DNA from 3 places in the Mangrovibacillus cuniculi genome. Region 1 is predicted to be linked to each of the others. Evidence: predicted binding sites of a transcription regulator. Region 1 holds the regulator's gene; each other region holds the start of a gene.
The links. Region 1 encodes LexA, which represses DNA repair genes until DNA is damaged. Its sites were predicted from a motif close to CGAACATATGTTCG; they were not measured.

Region 1 (6,750 bases):
ATACCCATAAGCAGCATGATCGTTCCGCCAATTCTCATCATTTTTCTACTAGAACGTTGAATCCACTTTAACTTTGTAAGGAAAAATGAAAGAACAAAAAACGGAACAGCAAAGCCTAATACATAGGCTAACATATACCATATGCCTAAGGAAGGATTCGCAGCTGCTAAACCACTGACTGCAAGTAGAATCGGGCCTGAACAAGGAGTCCAACCAGCTGCAAATACTAAGCCTATTAAGGCACTTCCTAGATATCCTGTAGGTCTTGATGCAAAGTGAAATCTCTTTTCTTTCATTAAAAAAGAAATATTAAATACACCTAATAAAAATAAAGAAAAGAAAATAATCAAAATCGCACCTAATTGTCTAATTATATCATGATATTCACGGAACAATGAACCAATCAAGGACGTGGAAAATCCTAACGCAACGAAAATGACAGAAAACCCAACTAAAAAGAAAAATGTATGTATGATACTCTTTCGTCTAAACATTCCTTGGTCGTTTTTTAATTCATCTACACTAACACCTGTAATATAGGATAAAAATGCTGGGTAAATTGGCAAACAGCAAGGAGATATAAAACTTAAAAAACCAGCTCCGAATGCTAGCCAAATGGATAATTCATTCATGGCGTCCACCTCTTTCTATCATTATTTTACCAAAAAAACGATCCTATTATCGAAAGAATTTATGTGTCAATATCGTGAAGGTTTTTTACAAGATTTTATTCACTGGTATTTTTCATCCATTATCCTTTGATAAAGTGTAAAAGATTGGGTATAATAGATTTACAAAATTTGTAGGTGCTTTGACATAGAAATACGATGAAGGAGACTATCAACATGCGATCAAACAAAGAGTTAATGCAACAAATAGAAACGAAAAGAGCAGAACTGATAGTTGTCGCTACAAAAGAAGGTTTTAGTGCTCATCGTGCAGTAGAATTAAGTCAACAGCTCGACGTGTTAATTAATGAATTTAATAGAAGAACCTCTAAGAAGATTACAACTAAAACGGTTACGTCATTCTAATAGAACATAAACCTATTTATTGAAATAATAAAAACCCTTTCCAAAACGGAAAGGGTTTTTATTATTTCATTTGTTTATTCATTTGTGCCATCATTTGATTTATTTTCTTTTGTGAAGGCTTTTGCCCCATTTGCATCATCATTGTGCGAAGCATTTGTTCATTAATTGGTGGGTTTTGTTTTAAATAATTCATCATGTAGCGTCGAGCGATGAAAAATCCAATCACAACTCCGACCAAAATAGCAACTATTGCTACTAGTACATACCACAACATTCTTACTTCCTCCTTCAAACTGTCTGCTAACAAGTTTACTATTCCTTAAACAAATATACAAGATATGAACTAGATTTTCTCATGATAAAATGTCGTTTTTTCTTTTATTGGTTTTACCCAACCTACTTGTTCGTATTCCCAATCAACTACTAGTAAATGTTCGTCTAGTTTCCGTAATAATTCAAACAAGACTAACTCTTTGTATCTACCTCTCATTACTTTTAGTACCAACTGTCTTGGATGAAATTCTACAATTGCTTCCACTTCATGATCTTTCCCTTTTAATTCATAAGTAGGTAGTTGTGTTTGTGGTTGTATAGAAAATGAGCCATGCTGTTGTAATAAGCGTTCGATTGTAAAGAAAAATAGTGGCTTTGTTACAGCAGTAATTTGTTTTTCAATATGTGGTTTCATCCAATCAGAAGCTCTCCGATAGTGTTGAAATAAAGACAAAAACTTACTCTCTCTTCCGTAAAAAAAATAGGCAAATTCTTGTTCAATAGAATGAATATGATAGATTCTCATACTTCTTCCTCCTTATCTTCAACTAGTAACTCTAGTATAAAATAAGATGAAGAAGATTAATGTCACTTTACGATGTCAAAATCCATTCATTTTGTCGAACCGCATAAATTGATGAATGTAAACTGACTGCACAAACAAAAGGGTAGGTTTCATTTACTAATTATCAAAGAAAAAGACAGGTGAATCCATTAATGATTACACCTGTCTTTATGGTTTTAGTTCTAGGCTTTCAATTTAATATAAATTATTTTTGCAGTAATGCTTTTACTCTAGAAACAACGTTTTCTACAGTAAAGCCATACTCTTCTAAGATACGTTTTTCTGGAGCTGAAGCACCGAATGTATTGATGGCAAGAATGTCACCTTCATCTCCTGTGTAACGCTCCCATCCAAGTGGATTTGCCATTTCAATTGCAAGGCGCTTTTTCACAGATTTTGGTAGAACCGAATCTTTGTATTCTTGCGATTGCTCTTCAAAACGATCCCATGCAGGCATACTTACAACAGAGACACTAATTCCTTCAGAAGCCAATACTTTCTGAGCTTCTACAGCTAGTGGAACTTCTGATCCTGTAGCCAACAATAGAGCGTCATCGTTCTCTTTTCCAGAAGGAGAAACCACGTAAGCACCTTTCGAAACTCCATCTAAAGCTAATTCAGCAGTATGCTCTAAAGTAGGCAAGTTCTGACGTGATAATACTAATGCTGTTGGGCGGTCTGTCGAAGTAACTGCAACTTTCCATGCTGCAACCGTTTCATTAGCATCAGCAGGTCGAATAACAGATAAGTTCGGCATTGCACGAAGAGATGGTAATTGTTCAACAGGTTCATGAGTAGGTCCATCTTCTCCTACAGCAATACTATCATGTGTAAATACATATGTTACAGGTAAATTCATTAAAGCGGCTAAGCGGATAGCTGGACGTAAGTAGTCAGAGAAAACAAAGAATGTTCCGCCGAATACTTTTACTCCACCATGTAAAGCCATTCCGTTCATTGCTGCACCCATTGCGAACTCACGAACACCAAACCAAATGTTTCTACCTTGATAAGATGCAGGCATAAAATCTGCTTCGTTTTTAATCATTGTTTTGTTCGATCCAGCTAAGTCTGCAGATCCTCCGATGAAGGAAGGTAAACCTTTAGCAATTCCGTTTAGAACATCTCCACCTGAAGCACGTGTAGCAGTAGCCTTACCAACTTCAAAAGTTGGAATTTGCTTATCCCAACCTTCTGGAAGTTCTCCATTAATTGCTGATAATAGTTGATTTGCTAGTTCTGGATATTGTTCTTGGTATTGTGCGAATAGTTTGTTCCATTCCTCTTCTTTTACTGCACCCGGATCGACAATCGTTTCAGTAAATCGGTCATATACATCACTAGGCACATGGAAATCTTCATGTTCCCAACCGTATGTCTTACGAGTTAATGCTCTTTCATCCGTTCCAAGAGGAGCTCCGTGTGCAGATGAGCTGCCAGCTCGATTTGGGGAACCAAAACCAATAACTGTTTTCACTTCAATAAGTGTCGGACGTTCAACGTCTTGTTTTGCTGCATCCAGCGCTTTATTAATTTCTTCTAAACTGTTACCATCTTCCACTCGTAGTGTTTGCCATCCGTAAGCATCAAAACGTTGAAGTACATTTTCAGAGAAAGATTGACTTAAATCCCCATCTAGTGAAATATCATTAGAGTCGTACATGACAACTAAACGACCTAGTTTTAAGTGAGCTGCTAAAGAAGCTGCTTCAGCAGATACACCTTCCATTAAGTCCCCATCACCACAAATAGTATATGTAAAGTGATCAATCAGGTCATAGTTTGGTTTATTATATACTGCCGCTAAATGTCTCTCTGCCATTGCCATCCCAACTGCCATTGCGATCCCTTGTCCTAATGGACCTGTTGTTGCTTCAACGCCTGGAGTATGACCAAATTCTGGGTGACCAGGTGTTTTACTGCCCCATTGACGGAAGTTTTTTAACTCTTCCATAGATAAGTCGTAACCAGATAGATGAAGAAGGCTATAAAGAAGCGCAGAACCATGACCAGCGGATAGAACAAAACGGTCTCTATTAAACCATTTCGGATTTTTTGGATTATGGTTCATTTGTTGAGTCCATAAGGCATAAGCCATTGGCGCAGCACCCATAGGCATACCAGGGTGTCCTGAATTTGCTTTTTCAACTGCATCAATAGACAAATTCCTAATTGCATTAACTGCTACTTGATCTACTTGTGTGAATGACATGATAAATCCCCTTTCAAGATACATCTACATACCTAACTATGTAGCGATTTCCAATACTATTATACCCTTTAATATTAATAGAAAACAAAATCTCAACATGTAAAACATGTTGAGTGTTTATTGTAAGCGATTTTTCTTTTGACTTTCCACTACTTTTTTTGGAGTTACATCATCCCCATTTGGATCAATAACTTTTACATGCTCAATTGTGTCTCTCATAGTGGAACGAAAAACCTTTAGATATTCTTGTCGCAGTTCCTGTTGTTCTTTAGCTTCATCCTGACTTAATCCCGATGTCTTACTCTTCTTTGATAGTTCATTAATTCGATCTAATTTATGCTGCGGAAGCATACTAGCCCCTCCTATATTCATGTAGAATATCGTCATCGTAACGAAAAATACGTAGAAAGGCAAGATTTATGATTTTTTTTCTTGTAATGACTCCATTTTTTCTATGTATTCCAAATAACGTCTGTTTACAGTTGCCTTCGATACTGGATATCCTAATCCGCGTAATGTAGCTGCAATATCATTAAAAGACAATTTAGCTTTCCTTAATCGAACAATCTCTTCAATCGGAATGTCAATTCTTTCTCTACCTGCTTCATTACCTTTGTTGCCTAAGTTTCTAATTGGCTTATACCCGTTTTCTACCGCCTTCTTCATTCCTCTTTTAATTTTGGCATTGTGCAGCTTTCTTTGATACTCTTCTACCATCGAAACTATTTTCAATACCATTTCATCTGCATCAGATAATTGTAAATCACCCTGATTGGAAACCGTGTATAGTTTAATGTTATCTTTCATCAAAAGATGCAATAAAGCAATTTTAGCACTACCTCTACCAAGTCTTGTATCATCTTGTATTAGCAAACAATCTGCTTGTCTCAATTTAAACATTTCCATCATCTCAAATAATCCTTCACGTTCGAAATCATATCCACTAGCTTTTTCTTGAATGACTTGAATAACAGATAAATTGTGTTGTTTAGCCAATTCTTCTAATTCTGTTCTCTGCCTATTTAAAGATGATTCTTGTTCTTCATTTTTTGTACTAACTCTACAATAAATGATTGCATTACTCAAAAAACACTCATCTCCGTTCTTCACTAGTTGCGTAAACTATTTCTTTCTCCGTTACTTGAAATACGGGTACTCGTAAAATTTGACCAGCCTGTATTATATCATCCGTAATATTATTTTCTATTTTTATTAGATTAATAACTTCATGCGTTTCTCTAGAATTTTGATAAGAAGATGCAATCTCCCATAATGTATCACCTTCTGTAACGGTAATTGATTGGAAATCATGTTGATGTTTTTTATCTAGAAGCATAGGTCCTATTAAAGATAAAAAGAACAGTAAAGCTATCAGTGATATACAAGGTATATTGTTTTTCATAAAATTCATCACACTAATCCCTCCAAGAGAATGTTTGTTCGTATGTATAGTCTAAATATAATACGAACAAACATTCTCGTCAAGAACAAAATCGAACTTATGTTTGTACTAAATACGAACACGTGTTATACTAAGAGTATAATATGATACGAGACCGAGGTGCTATGATGACGAAATTAACGAAAAGGCAACAAGATATCCTTACATTTATAAAAGAAGAAGTTAAGGGTAAAGGGTATCCACCATCTGTTCGAGAAATCGGAGAAGCAGTTGGTTTAGCATCTAGTTCTACTGTTCATGGACATTTAGCTAGATTAGAAGCAAAAGGCCTAATTAGAAGAGACCCCACAAAACCAAGAGCAATCGAAGTAATTAATTTGGAAGAAGAATTAATTCCAGTTCCTAGAGTTACAAGCGTCCCATTAGTGGGTAAAGTCACTGCAGGTTCTCCTATTACTGCAATTGAAAATGTAGAAGAGTATTTTCCGTTACCTGAACGATTAGCACCTGCAGACGAAAATATCTTTATGCTTGAAATTATGGGAGAGAGTATGATTGAAGCCGGAATTTTAGATGGTGATTTTGTCATTGTTCGTCAACAGCATACAGCAAATAATGGCGATATTGTAGTTGCCATGACAGAAGATGATGAAGCTACCGTTAAAAGGTTCTTTAAGGAAAAAGACTTATTCCGTCTTCAACCAGAAAACTCTTCTATGGAGCCACTATTCTTACGCCAAGTAACGATCTTAGGAAAAGTCATCGGAGTTTACAGAGAGATATATTAATGTATAAGGTTATTCATAGCGAGGCATTGTTCTTTTGAACAGTGCTTTTTCTTTTACCTACAAAAGAGAAAGCCTCTCTGTAAACTACAGAGAGGCTTTCTACTATTTATTAATATTGCTTCATATATTGGTCGCGTTCCCAAGGGTGAACTGCTGTACGGAACATATCCCACTCAATTTCTTTTGCTTCAATAAAGTGTTCAAAGATATGCTCACCAAGTGCTGCAGTCATTGTTTCATTAGCTTTCAACTCATCTAACGCTAATGCAAGGGAACCTGGTAGATCTACAATTCCTGCTTCTTCACGCTCTTGTTTGTTCATAACATAAATATTACGATCAACTGGAGCTGGAGCCGATAATTTGTTCTTAATTCCATCAAGACCTGCAGCTAACAGAACTGCCATTGCTAAATATGGGTTAGCAGCTGGATCTACAGAACGTACTTCTACACGAGTAGAAAGACCACGTGAAGAT
Region 2 (6,750 bases), 610 kb from region 1:
TGACATGGTTTTTACCGTAGCTAAAGTACCTACTGGCATAAACATAGGGGTTTCAAATGAACCATGTGGTGTGTGTAAAATTCCTAATCTAGCTCCTGTTTGCTTACAGGTTTTAATATGTTCGTAACGGATTGCTGTCAATCTAGTTACTCCTCTCTTTTACCGAATAAACATTGCGTCTCCAAAGCTAAAGAAACGATATTTCTCTTCTACTGCTTCGTTATACGCATCTAACATAATTTCTCTTGAAGATAAAGCACTTACTAACATAATCAATGTGGACTTTGGTAAATGGAAATTTGTAATCATTCCATCAATTGCTTTGAACGTATACCCAGGATAAATAAAGATACTTGTCCAACCAGAATCTTCTGCAAACGATCCATCCAACTTTTGAGCAATTGTTTCAAGTGTTCTCGTCGATGTCGTTCCCACCGTAATAATACGTCGTCCATCTCGTTTCGCAGCATTTAACGTCTCTGCAGTTTCTTTTGACATCATATAAAACTCAGCATGCATGTCATGTTCCTCTATAGAGTCCACGGAAACAGGTCTAAATGTACCTAGTCCAACGTGTAACGTGATAAACGTAATGGTAACACCTTTTTGTCTTAAACGTTCTAATAACTCTTCTGTAAAATGCAAACCAGCAGTCGGTGCTGCAGCTGAACCAGCTTCTTTCGCAAACACGGTTTGATATCGATCACGGTCTTCTAACGTTTCACTAATGTATGGAGGAAGTGGCATTTCACCTAGTTCATTTAGCACTTCGTAAAAAACGCCTGTATAATGGAACTTCAGTGTTCGACCACCTTGTTCCCCTTCTTCCGTACAGGTTGCGGTTAGTCTTCCATCACCAAACGAAATAGTGGTACCTACTCTTACTCGTTTCGCTGGTTTGACAAGTGTCTCCCAGTGGTCCGCTTCCGACTGTTTCAACAACAATACTTCTATTTTAGCACCAGTATCTTCTTTTACACCATAAAGCCTTGCTGGAAGTACTTTTGTGTCATTTAATACCAATACGTCTCCAGCTACTAACTCATCATAAATATCTGTAAAAGCCCCGTGCTTTCTTGTACCAGTCTCTTTATCAATCATCATAAGTCGACTACTAGTACGATCTAATAGAGGTGTCTGGGCAATTAATTCTTCTGGTAAATGAAAATCAAAATCTTCTACTTTCACTTTACTTCTCCTACCTTTTTACATCTTTATCTGGGTATAAGTGATCTAACATAAGATACTCATAAGCTTCTTGCGATACGACTCGACCTCGAGGAGTACGATGAATGAAACCTAGCTGCAACAGATAAGGTTCATAGACATCCTCAATAGTCTCTGATTCTTCTCCGATACTAGCGGCAATTGTATCAAGACCAACCGGGCCACCTTTGAATCGAGTAATCATTGTTTTTAAAAGCAAATGATCAATCTGGTCTAATCCTTTTGGATCTACTTCTAATAGTTCCAGTGCCTCGCAAGCTATTTCTTCAGACATTTCTCCATCAGCCTTCACTTGACTGTAGTCTCTTACTCGTTTAAGTAGACGATTGGCTATCCTTGGCGTACCGCGTGACCTTCTAGCGATATGTCCAGCACTATCTAAATCCATATCTGCTTGCAACACTTGCGCTGTTCTACACACAATTTCCGTTAATTCTTTTTCCGTATAATACTCTAATCGGCACAGTACGCCAAATCGGTCACGTAAAGGAGCAGACAGAGATCCTGCTCTCGTAGTTGCTCCCACTAGCGTAAACGGTGGTAAGTCTAAACGTACGCTTCTGGCACTCGGACCAGTACCAATAACGATATCAATACAGTAATCTTCCATTGCAGGATAAAGTACTTCTTCAATCGCTCTAGGTAGTCGATGAATTTCATCAATAAATAGGACATCTCCTGGTTCTAGTGAAGACAGAATAGCTGCTAGGTCCCCTGGTCTTTCAATAGCAGGTCCTGCAGTCGTTCGAAGGTTAACTCCCATTTCTTGCGCAATTACCGCTGCAAGCGTCGTTTTTCCTAATCCTGGAGGTCCGAATAATAGGACATGGTCTAAACATTCTTCCCGTTGCTTTGCTGCTTCAATGAAAATAGCTAAATGACTTTTTACTTTGTCCTGTCCGATATACTGGTCTAACGTTTGGGGACGAAGAGTTTGCTCTAGCAACATATCGTCATTCGTTACTTCTTGCGTTACTAATCTTTCTTCCAAATCTCCCCCACTCCTTTACGTTAGTAAATGTTTTAAAGCTAATTTAATATATCCATCCGTCGTTAATTGTTCTTTTTCCATTTTTGGTCGAAGTTTCTTTATTTCTCTTTCAGAATACCCCAGAGCTTGAAGAGCTAATATTGCTTCTTCCAACGACTGTACTTGCTCTTCCATTTGAGCATCTTGTTCTGCCGTAAATAAAGAGTGCTGAACAGTCTCCCCTAATCCATTTAATTTTCCTTTTAAATCAAGGATCATCTGTCTAGCCGTTTTCTTACCGATACCAGGAAACTTCACCAAGAATGTTTCATTTTCACTTTCAATTGCTTGGATTACCTGGTTTGGTTGTCCACTCGCTAAGATAGCAAGAGCTCCTTTTGGACCAATACCTGAAACATTCAGTAATTTCGTAAACATCCATTTTTCGTCAAATGTTTGAAATCCATAAAGAGCTTGCGTGTCTTCTCTAACATAATGATAGGTAAACACTTTGACTTCTTTACCAGTAGTGTATACAAAAGGGTTGGGGGTCATGATTTCATACCCAATTCCTTGATGATCAATAACTACGTGTTCTGGACTTATATAATCAACCGTACCTGTAATATATGCGTACAATGAGACCACTCCTTTTTAGCACTCCTCATTGTACCATAATTTCACCATTATGCGGGTGTTTGTTCGGTTGGATTGTTGCTGATTAAACAACAAAAGAGAGTAGGACAGAAACTCAGAATGACTGCACCGGGACTTACGTTACAGGGGGACGCTTTCCACGGGGCGGTAAAGAAAAGCTGAAGGCGCGCGTTTAGCCGCGGCAGGAAACTTCGGAAGACCGAGGAGGCAGCCCCTCAGCCACCACAGGGCTTTTGGAGTTTCCCGAGCGGTTGCGCACCTTCAGCTAGAAACTGCATCTTCACGTTGAAACTGCTGTGGGGTCTCAGCTACCCACCTTTTCCGTAGGAGTCGCCCCCTTCCGCTCCAATCCCAAATATTGATTCAAGAGAAACATAAATCTTGCATTTACTTAAGAATAATACCTTTTTGAAGATTATCACCAAGACAAAAAGTACATTCGTTTTGAATGTACCTCTCTTATTTTACTTTTAATTTCCCTTACCACTCTTCTTTAGAAAAAGGTTCATATACCTTTAGTACTTCTTGATAACAATCTTTTGATTTTATTGGTATGCCTTTTTTCAGTTTTTGTAACAAACGACTTTCCATTCCATCTATGTTTATTTGAAAAAAGGATTGAATGATTTCTTGATTAGAAGGGTCACCGTTGTAAATTGTTAAGACTCCCGCTTCCGTCACCCCGAAGTAGCCATTATTTTTAAGTAATGGAGAAATATCATTCTCAAATCTCTCTAATACTACTTCCTTCTCTGTCTCATCAACTATGTTCCACTCTTTATAGTCGTTTCTGATCTCCTCTATTTGGCTAGTCACTGTTTTTGTTTCTTCACTTCTCTCTCCATCCACATAATGTCGAATGAATAACAGTTTCTTCTCTATAGGAGTATCGCTTTCAATCGTATACTGGTCCATTCCCGCTCCTTGTGCGGTATCTTGGTGAAAGAATGTGAAATATATAGCACCTACTAATAGGAGTATCATAAATCCTATTCGGAAATAGATATTCATTTTCGTCACCCTTCCTTTTCTTCACCTTCTTTCACAGTTTTTCCATATCCATCATCTTTATTCAGCATAAATAAAAGGCCACCTAAAAGTGGCCTTTTGAACTAACGATCTAAACGAAGGGATTGAACCATATCTTGTAGGTCATTTTCTAACCCTTCCATCGGTCCACCATCACGAAGATCGTATTCAATTTGACGAACTCGTGTATACATCCCCGGTTCAGTCACTACTTGACAATCTTTATTGTTCAAGAAAGGAGTAGCTGCTTGCTTAACTTCTCTCTCTGTCTCAGCTCGCTTTGATTCATCTTCCACATCAACCGCAATAATAACGTCATCTTGATACACAACTGAGTGTACGCCTTTTACGTTTTCTACTCCACCAGCAGCTTCATTAATACGATCTGCTAATTCACCAGAGTATGCACTGAAGTAAGATGAACGAGTTGGTTTTTCCCCCATAGAAATATGTTGGTGATAATTTCTATCATTTTCTGAATACTCACCATTATGAGAGAAGAAATTCCTACCATACTGATTTATTGGTTCTGCTGGATTTCCCATTTGATACCCATAATCGTTATATTGACCACGATTATGACGCTGCCTGTCTGATGCCACGCCATCGTTATAATCAACTAATTCTGCAACAGGACCTTGACGAGTGTCTTGGCCGAAATTACCATCTTTATCGTCAGAATAGTATCCTAATGGCTGTGTTGAATCAGTATAACGATCTCTTCCAGCTTCTTCGTTTCCACACGCTGCTAGTGTAACAAGTGAAAGGCTAGCACACGCGATCATTTTCCAATGCTTCTCCATCCCCATTACCCCCTAATAAACATTTGAGCGTTTGCTCTAGATTAGGTTGTGAGGATAAGGAGAATTCATACCATGTAAAGTTCGTTAATTGTTACCTTCTAATAAAGCTATTTCTTTTTCTACTCGTTCATAAAAACGAATACGCAACGTCCATTGATTTACCGTTAAGTCATATAAGAAAGGCCAAAGCTGTTGTTGTTGAGCCATAGAAGAATAAAGAAATCGATTCCATTCACGAAATAAATCTGATGGGAAAAGTAAACCATATAAAAATGGAAGAGATGAGGAGTATTGAGAAAAATGATTTTGCTCCATTAACTTGATAAATGACCAGTTGATAGAAGGAAGTATGCGATTGGCTATTTGAAGTTCATCTGCTAACCTTGGACCTTTTCCCATCAAATCAAAATCAACCAGGTATAGGATCCCGTTTGCATGTCGAAAGAAATTGTGATGAGCTAAATCCCCGTGAAGGACTACTTCTTCTTCATCTGATTTTAAATGGAGAGCTAAGCCTTGCATACTTTTTGATCCATAATCTAGGAGAGCTTGGTACGATTTAATCCCAATCCATAGCCTTATATTAGACGCGTGTGAGGTAAAAGTTAAAAAGCGTTGTCTCCACTTATTTTCAAGCTGATATGGTCTCAAGTAGACCAATTCTTTTATAATTTCTTCTGATGTATTATGAAATTTACGCATTAAATCCAATGCCTCTATACGATTTTCCATTGTTCCATAATGAAAAGGATCATTTATTTTTGGTTCTAAGTAGTCAAAAAGCCCCCATAATTGTTGATCCCATAGAATTGCATCATTTTGGTGTATCGGATGAAATTGATACGTTTGCATGAAATTATTTTGTCGCAAACAATTTGTTAAGACAATTTGATTGGACAGATTTTGTGCTGAATTAAAGGGTTTTAGCAACCAATTTTTAGTAACACCTTCTACAAACAGAATTTTAGCAGAGAGCCTTTTTATACTTATTATGGACTCTCCTGTTTTTTCTTGAAGGTAAAGACGGAGACGATCATATTTATCGTCTCCGTCTCTCATATAATTCCAATTATACATCTTTACAATTACCTTTGAGACCCGAAACCTTGGGGATTAAATCCCTGTGGTAATTGTTGACCGAATCCTTGAGGTGTTTGCGGACCAAATCCTGGTTGCATTGGCTGACCGAAGCCTTGTGGACCAAAACCCGGTTGCATTGGCTGACCGAAGCCTTGTGGGCCAAACCCCGGTTGCATTGGCTGACCGAAACCTTGTGGGCCAAACCCTGGTTGCATTGGCTGACCAAAACCTTGTGGGCCAAACCCTGGTTGCATTGGCTGACCAAAACCTTGTGGGCCAAATCCTGGTTGCATCGGCTGACCGAAGCCTTGTGGACCAAAAGAAGGACCTCCACAACCACAGTCGTTGTCATCTTGTTGATCCATTACACCTTGCACCATAGGGGTGTTACCCATTGGAGCCATACCACCTTGCGGGTATCCACCAAAACCAGGACCAGGTGAAACTGGAGAAACTGGTGTACATCCATCTGGACCAAATGGTTGACCAAAGCCTTGCATCGGCATTCCTTGTGGCATTGGACTTTGCACTCCCATTACTTGTGGTTGTTGCATTGGCATAAACTGTTGCATGGATGAAGACTCTTGCTCAAATCCGTATGGTTGTTGCATTTGTGGCATTTGCGGGTAACCTGGTTGCATTACTCCTTGAACTTGTGGTGCAAATCCTGGTTGTTGTCCCATTGGCATTGGACCAAAACCGTAGCCTGGCATTACTGGTGTAACTGGATAACAGTTCATCATCGGTTGCATCACTCCTTCTTGGTCTGGTGACTCCATCACTGGTGCCACAGGTTTAGGTGCTGGTTTTGGAGCTGGTGGAGGAGTTGCTGCCCCCTTCACTTTTGGCTCCTCTTTTTTCTTTTCTTTCACAGGTTGCATCATTTTTGTTTCTTTTTGTACTTGCAAATTTGCCAGGTTCATCATGTAGTAGTTGTTGTTAATATCAATTTCTGGCATTGTAATACTTGGCATTTTTGGTTGT
Region 3 (6,750 bases), 1.1 Mb from region 1:
CTTTTCCGTTACTTCACCAACGTGAACACCGTTTATCTTAACAGCTAATGATTCTGGTTTTAAACGGTATCCACCACAAGAAGCACAGTGTTGAACAGCCATGTACTGTTCCATTTGCTCACGAATATAATCCGAACTTGTCTCACGATATCTTCTCTCAATATTACGTAAAACTCCTTCGAATTCGATCATATTTTCACGTACTTGTCCAAATTCATTCTCGTATCGGAAATAGATTTTATCACTACCAGAACCTTTTAAAATCTTATCAAGTTGTGGTTTAGGAAGGTTCTCCACGGGTACATCCATATCAATCCCATAATGGTTACATACAGATTCCAACAGTTGTGGATAGTACTGCGAGCTAGTTGGTTGCCAAGCGACAATTGCCCCATCTCGTAAAGAAACAGAATGGTCAGGAATAACAAGTTCTTTATCTACTTTTAATTTTGTTCCTAGTCCATCACATGTTGGACATGCTCCAAACGGACTGTTGAAAGAAAACATCCTAGGCTCTAATTCTCCAATGGAAAAACCGCAATGTGGACAAGCATGATGTTCACTAAATAGAAGTTCTTCTTCTCCCATGACATCAATAACCACACGTCCATCCGCAAGACGAAGTGCTGCTTCAAGTGAATCAGCTAAACGTGGTTCGGAACCTTCTTTCACAACAATTCTGTCCACAATTACTTCAATCGAGTGTTTTTTATTTTTGTCTAGAGTAATTTCGTCACTTACGTCGAATACTTCACCGTTTACACGCAAACGAACGTATCCTTGTTTTTTCATATCTTCTAGTATTTTGACGTGTGTTCCTTTTCTACCAGACACAATTGGTGCCAGCACTTGTATCTTCGTACGTTCTGGATAAGACATAATACGATCTACCATTTGTTCAATTGTTTGAGAGACGATTTCAATCCCATGATTAGGGCATATCGGTTTCCCTACTCGAGCAAACAAAAGACGTAAGTAATCATAAATCTCTGTTACTGTACCAACAGTAGAACGTGGATTACGACTGGTTGTTTTTTGATCTATTGAGATTGCAGGAGACAATCCATCAATTGCGTCTACATCTGGTTTATCCATTTGCCCTAAGAACTGACGTGCATAAGCAGACAACGACTCTACATATCTACGTTGTCCCTCTGCATAAATCGTATCGAACGCTAATGAAGACTTACCGGAACCAGATAAGCCAGTTAAGACAACTAGCTTGTCACGCGGTATCTCCACATCAATGTTTTTTAAATTATGTGCTCTTGCTCCCTTTACAACTATTCGGTCTTTTGCCATCTCTATCCCTCTGCTTTCAACTCTAGAATCGTGTCTCGAAGCTGCGCTGCTCGCTCGAAGTCTAGTTGTTTAGCTGCTTCTTTCATTTCTATTTCAAGCGACTCTACTAATACCATTCGCTCTTTTTTCGTTAGTTTTTTCGCTTCCACTAAAGGCTCATCTTGTTCCACGCCTTCTTGCGTAGCGCGAATAACGTCTCGAACTTCTTTTTGTATAGTCATTGGCGTAATGCCATGCTTTTTATTGTGTTCTTCTTGGATTTCACGACGACGCTTTGTCTCTTCAATCGCTTTTGTCATAGAATCCGTCATCTTATCGGCGTACATAATTACGTGACCATTAGAGTTACGAGCTGCACGACCTATAGTTTGGATTAAAGACCTCTCAGAACGTAAGAATCCTTCTTTGTCAGCATCCAAGATCGTCACAAGCGAAACTTCTGGGATGTCTAAACCTTCTCTTAATAAGTTAATCCCCACAAGAACGTCATATTTACCTAAGCGCAAGTCACGGATAATTTGAATTCGTTCTAGCGTTTTTACTTCTGAGTGAAGGTACTGAACTTTAATACCAATGTCTTTTAGATAATCCGTTAAATCTTCAGACATTTTTTTCGTTAAAGTTGTGACTAACACACGCTCATTCTTATTGATACGGTCTTGAATTTCCCCAAGCAAGTCATCGATTTGACCTTCGATTGGACGGATATCAATTGTAGGGTCCAACAGTCCAGTTGGTCGAATAATCTGCTCCACAAAATCGGGAGTATGTTCGATTTCATATGGACCTGGAGTTGCGGAAACATAAACTAACTGACTAGCATGTTTCTCAAACTCTTGGAACGTTAACGGTCTGTTATCTTTCGCAGATGGCAGACGGAATCCATGGTCTACTAGAACTTGTTTACGAGCTTGGTCCCCATTAAACATCCCTCTGATTTGAGGAAGCGTAACGTGTGACTCGTCAATTACGATTAACATATCTTTTGGAAAATAATCTAAGAGCGTGTAAGGCGTAGCGCCAGACTCTCGCAAAGTTAAATGTCTAGAATAGTTCTCGATACCTGAGCAAAAGCCCATTTCTCTCATCATTTCTAAATCATAGCGCGTTCGCTGCTCTAAACGCTGTGCTTCTAGCAGTTTGTTTTGTTCATTTAATTCTTCTAATCGCTCCTCTAATTCTGCTTCTATATTTATGATAGCTTTTTTCATTTTTTCTTCGCGTGTTACGAAGTGAGATGCTGGGAAAATAGCAACATGTTCACGTTCACCTAGAATTTCACCTGTTAACGCATCTACTTCTCGAATACGATCAATCTCGTCTCCAAAGAACTCTACACGCATACAACGCTCGTCTCTCGATGCAGGGAAAATTTCCACTACATCCCCACGAACACGGAAAGTTCCACGTTGGAAGTCAATATCGTTTCTTTCATATTGAACATCTACTAGTTTTCGTAAAAGTTGATTTCTCTCTAGTTCCATTCCAACCCGTAAGGAAACTACTAAATCACGGTATTCCTCTGGAGATCCAAGACCATATATACAAGATACAGATGCGATGATAATAACATCGTTTCGCTCAAATAAAGAGGACGTTGCAGAGTGGCGCAATTTATCAATTTCATCATTAATACTAGCGTCTTTTTCTATGTACGTATCAGTTTGTGGGACATACGCCTCTGGTTGATAGTAATCGTAGTAACTAACGAAGTATTCTACAGCATTGTTCGGAAAAAACTCTTTAAATTCACTATAAAGCTGACCAGCTAATGTTTTGTTGTGGGCAATGATTAGTGTTGGTCGATTCACTTCTTTAATAACATTGGAGATCGTAAAGGTTTTACCAGTTCCTGTAGCACCTAATAATGTTTGATGTCTTTTACCTTCATGGAGACCTTTCACAATTTTCTTAATTGCTTCCGGCTGATCTCCTTGAGGTGTATACTTGGATACTAATTCAAACTCTTTCAACAGAGAAATACCTCCCTAAACAGAACAAAGATTCGTTATTTTTATTCTACCACAAGCAAGTCATTTTTAACCAACAATATACGAAAGTATGTTCGTTATTTTATTTTTAAAATGAAGGAGACTCATCTAAGAGCAGACCACATCACGTGGTCAACGATGAGTTGTTACTGGTCACGTAACAAAAAAACCAACGATCTACTCCAATCGTCGGTTTTTATTAATGAGCCAGTTCGCAATCACTAAGCCCAATGTTAAGGAAGCTGCATCAATAATGATGAGGCCCCATGTATGCGTATATCCTTTATAAGCGGAAACAGCGATTAATGCTAATGTTAACAACAATGCAACCGTTCGGCTGTACGTGATGTGTGTAAACAAGATGACAAGGATCGCCGGAAAAAGCATTGCCGATATTACTTTGTCAATCACTTCACCTGACGCCCCCTTTTACTTTAACTATAGGGGACCATAAAGATTTGCGCAAGTCTTAGTACGCTATTTTTCTTGACTATTCTGAATGATTCCTTTCGTTATGGAGACCATTTCACTCTGTTCCACAAATCGTTCTCTCATTAAGTCTGGCAAAATGGATTCCGTAAAAAATTTAACAGACTCCATCTCTTTAAACTTCATAATAGTCGTTAACGCCTCTTCGTAAATTTCTATGAAGAGCGGTTCTGGATTACCTTTTTGAATTTCTCCAAAAGATTCATATAGTAGGTCAATTTTATCTGCAACCGATAGTATCTTTCCTTCTAATGTTTCGTCTTTGCCTTCTTTAAATCTTCTAAAGAACGCCTCATGGTATTCAGTCGGTATTTCACGTTCAATAAATTTCGCCGTCATTTCTTCCTCTACCTGACTAAAAAGTTTTTTCAATTCATGAGAGGCGTACTTTACAGGTGTTTTAATATCTCCAGTGAATAGTTCTGCGTAATCATGGTTGAGCGCTTTTTCATAAAGCGTCTTCCAATCCACTTCTTGCCCGGATTGTTCTTCGACTGTACCTAAAAATTGCGCGATCTTCGTGACTTTAAATGAGTGACTTGCCACGGAGTGTAGTTGGTATTTGAACTTTCCTGGACAACGATAGATGTTTTCTAAGTCTGCTAAGCTTTTAAAATATTCATGAACACCCATTACACTCACTCCTGCAGAAGAATTTTGAATATTCTAACATATATAGACTATCTATTCAATTAGTTTTTGTCGTTTTCATCTTGATTCTTCTTAGCCATTTTCAATAAAGCTGTTCGTCTGTAACCCGTCCATGCAAGAAGCGCTCCTAATAGCGCACCAATTAACATTTGTACATTAACATATCCAGAAGAGATTAGGCTTGTGACAAATGATCCTCCAAATACAACAAAAAAGATTAGTCCAACGAATATAGATATTTTACCCATTTTCATACTCCTCTCAAACTCACTGTTCAAAATACGTCTAATTATATCGAAAAAGTGATGACGACACAAAAAGCCACCCTAAACGGATGGCTTTTATGAAACCTCTGCATTACTATAAGACTTTGTTTCTTCTAAAACGAAAACACCTAATTGATGATGTTCTCCTTCATATAAGGCACGTTGAACTTTACGAATCTCACCATTCAAGTCAAACACCTCAATTTTACAATGTGCAGCATTTTTTTGAATAGCTTCATATAACTCTCTTTCATTTTTAACAGGGATTCCGTTTACTTTCGACAAAACTTCCCCCGGTACAATTTCCATTTTATCTGCTGGAGAATTAGGTACAACCCCAAGTACTTGCAATCCTTTCATCTTTTTCGTATAGAAGAAAGGTTTTGTCTGTTCAATTTTAAAGTGACCATACTGAAGTATTAGTCGAAGAGCAACAATAAGTCCAAATAAGTACGGAACTGTTACCGGAAGAAAGTACGCTACAGGCACCAAACCTATCGCTAGTATAGAAAGAGCAACTAGTTGTTTCCCTATAAAATTTATTGCCTCTTTTGCATATCTCGCTTTGATCTTTTTGTGGAAACCTAAGACGAGCGGAACTCCAACAATGTGAAAAGCTGTTTCTCCTAGATGAATAATTGGCCACCAAGTCGAATCACTGATTGGACCAGTTGGAACTAGGAAGATTAGCGGCAGAAACCACAGACGTTTGGAGTGATGAACTCCGACGACTTGTCCTCTTTTACTCACTATGGTTCTTGGAGAAGTTGCTTTGCTAGCTTTCGAACGAATGAGAATTCCTTCTACTAGTAGTAGAATTGACATCAATCCGAACAGTGCGGTCCAATATACAGTTGTTCCCTCTGAGACCTCTAGCCAGGATGGAAGATTTGAAATTACCCCTTGATTTAGGGTGTAAATCATTAACGCTGCGAAAGGGACGACATAGGCCATTGATGCAATTTCATAACGGAAACTTAACACGGTAAGCAGCATGACAGAAGTTGTAACTAACAGCCAGGATAGCGGTAAGACCGGTCCTAATAGAAGAAGGACTGCTGATAAAATTACACCTGCGCCAATACTAATTGGAGTGAAAAACTCGCGGAATTCAAACCAACCGTCATGCGCTCTCACATGAAAATGTTTACGTTCTTGTTTGACACGGACGTAACCTAATAAAACACAAAAAGCTACTGCGACATATGTTAATGGATGAATAAATATGTATCCCAATCCTTTGACCAACTCTAGTAAAACGGTTCCCATGTTGAGTACCACCTTATCAAAAACTATAATACTCTTATTTTATCACACTCCTTTTACAAACAGGAATCGATTACCATAAAAAAACACCAAAACTCTACTTTAGTTTGGTGTTTTTTTATAGGTTTATTGCTTATGGACTATTTGTGATTCATTATGCTTGGAGAATTGGTCGCTTTCGCTGTAGTTCGGTCGCTTCGGCCGAAGTTCGGTCGCTTTCGCCGGAGTTTGGTCGCTTCTGCCGAAGTTCGGTCGCTTCCGCCGAAGTTTGGTCGCTTCGGCCGAAGTTCGGTCGCTTTCCCTGAAGTTTGGTCGCTCCAGTCATTACTACCTTCCCTCAGCCTCCAAAATCTCCACAGCCTTTGCCAACTGCAAGTCGTTTTCTTGCTTGTTGATCTCCGCTCGAACCTGTTCTTCCAATGCCATTGCCGTTTGCTTATCGATTTGTCCAGAGACGACGATGTTTTGTGCTACTTGGAAGTCGCGCACTGCTTTTTCTGTTTGAATGCTGAAGTAACCATCCGTTCGACCTGGTTCATATCCTAAGCCAGCTAACATTTCTTGTGCCGCTAGCACTTCTTCATTATTCATTTCACGCTTCAATGTTTCCGATAACTGCAATAGATGCGCATGGAAAATGGCCGGTTGCTGTACTTCTACTGTTGGCTTAATACCTTTTCCATGAATCCAGTTTCCATCAGGTGTTAACCATTTTGCCATCGTCAACTTGATGGTACTCTTATCCGACAGTTCCAGTGGCTGTTGCACGGTTCCTTTACCGAAAG

Region 2: a site for LexA is predicted at 2,889-2,902, ahead of ruvA (Holliday junction branch migration protein RuvA). Genes of this name have one in related genera too.
Region 3: a site for LexA is predicted at 3,357-3,370, ahead of uvrB (excinuclease ABC subunit UvrB). Genes of this name have one in related genera too.

What each region holds. Positions count from the first base shown of each region.
Region 1 covers NZ_CP049742.1:1,075,561-1,082,310, reverse strand. Annotated here, with positions in the region: gene G8O30_RS05455 (cytochrome c biogenesis CcdA family protein) at 1-632, opposite strand, end outside; gene G8O30_RS05450 (aspartyl-phosphate phosphatase Spo0E family protein) at 846-1,034, shown strand; gene G8O30_RS05445 (YneF family protein) at 1,096-1,308, opposite strand; gene sirA (sporulation inhibitor of replication protein SirA) at 1,378-1,833, opposite strand; gene tkt (transketolase) at 2,078-4,084, opposite strand; gene G8O30_RS05430 (DUF896 domain-containing protein) at 4,202-4,435, opposite strand; gene G8O30_RS05425 (YneB family resolvase-like protein) at 4,502-5,170, opposite strand; gene yneA (cell division suppressor protein YneA) at 5,178-5,486, opposite strand; gene lexA (transcriptional repressor LexA) at 5,654-6,274, shown strand; gene glnA (type I glutamate--ammonia ligase) at 6,384-6,750, opposite strand, start outside.
Region 2 covers NZ_CP049742.1:1,686,016-1,692,765, forward strand. Annotated here, with positions in the region: gene tgt (tRNA guanosine(34) transglycosylase Tgt) at 1-141, opposite strand, end outside; gene queA (tRNA preQ1(34) S-adenosylmethionine ribosyltransferase-isomerase QueA) at 160-1,188, opposite strand; gene ruvB (Holliday junction branch migration DNA helicase RuvB) at 1,199-2,218, opposite strand; gene ruvA (Holliday junction branch migration protein RuvA) at 2,234-2,836, opposite strand; gene G8O30_RS08665 (BofC C-terminal domain-containing protein) at 3,335-3,865, opposite strand; gene G8O30_RS08670 (YhcN/YlaJ family sporulation lipoprotein) at 3,967-4,686, opposite strand; gene G8O30_RS08675 (phosphotransferase) at 4,771-5,763, opposite strand.
Region 3 covers NZ_CP049742.1:2,173,176-2,179,925, forward strand. Annotated here, with positions in the region: gene uvrA (excinuclease ABC subunit UvrA) at 1-1,302, opposite strand, end outside; gene uvrB (excinuclease ABC subunit UvrB) at 1,305-3,278, opposite strand; gene G8O30_RS11225 (DUF2198 family protein) at 3,471-3,704, opposite strand; gene G8O30_RS11230 (YfbR-like 5'-deoxynucleotidase) at 3,771-4,415, opposite strand; gene G8O30_RS11235 (hypothetical protein) at 4,475-4,681, opposite strand; gene G8O30_RS11240 (PDZ domain-containing protein) at 4,775-5,968, opposite strand; gene G8O30_RS11245 (S41 family peptidase) at 6,293-6,750, opposite strand, start outside.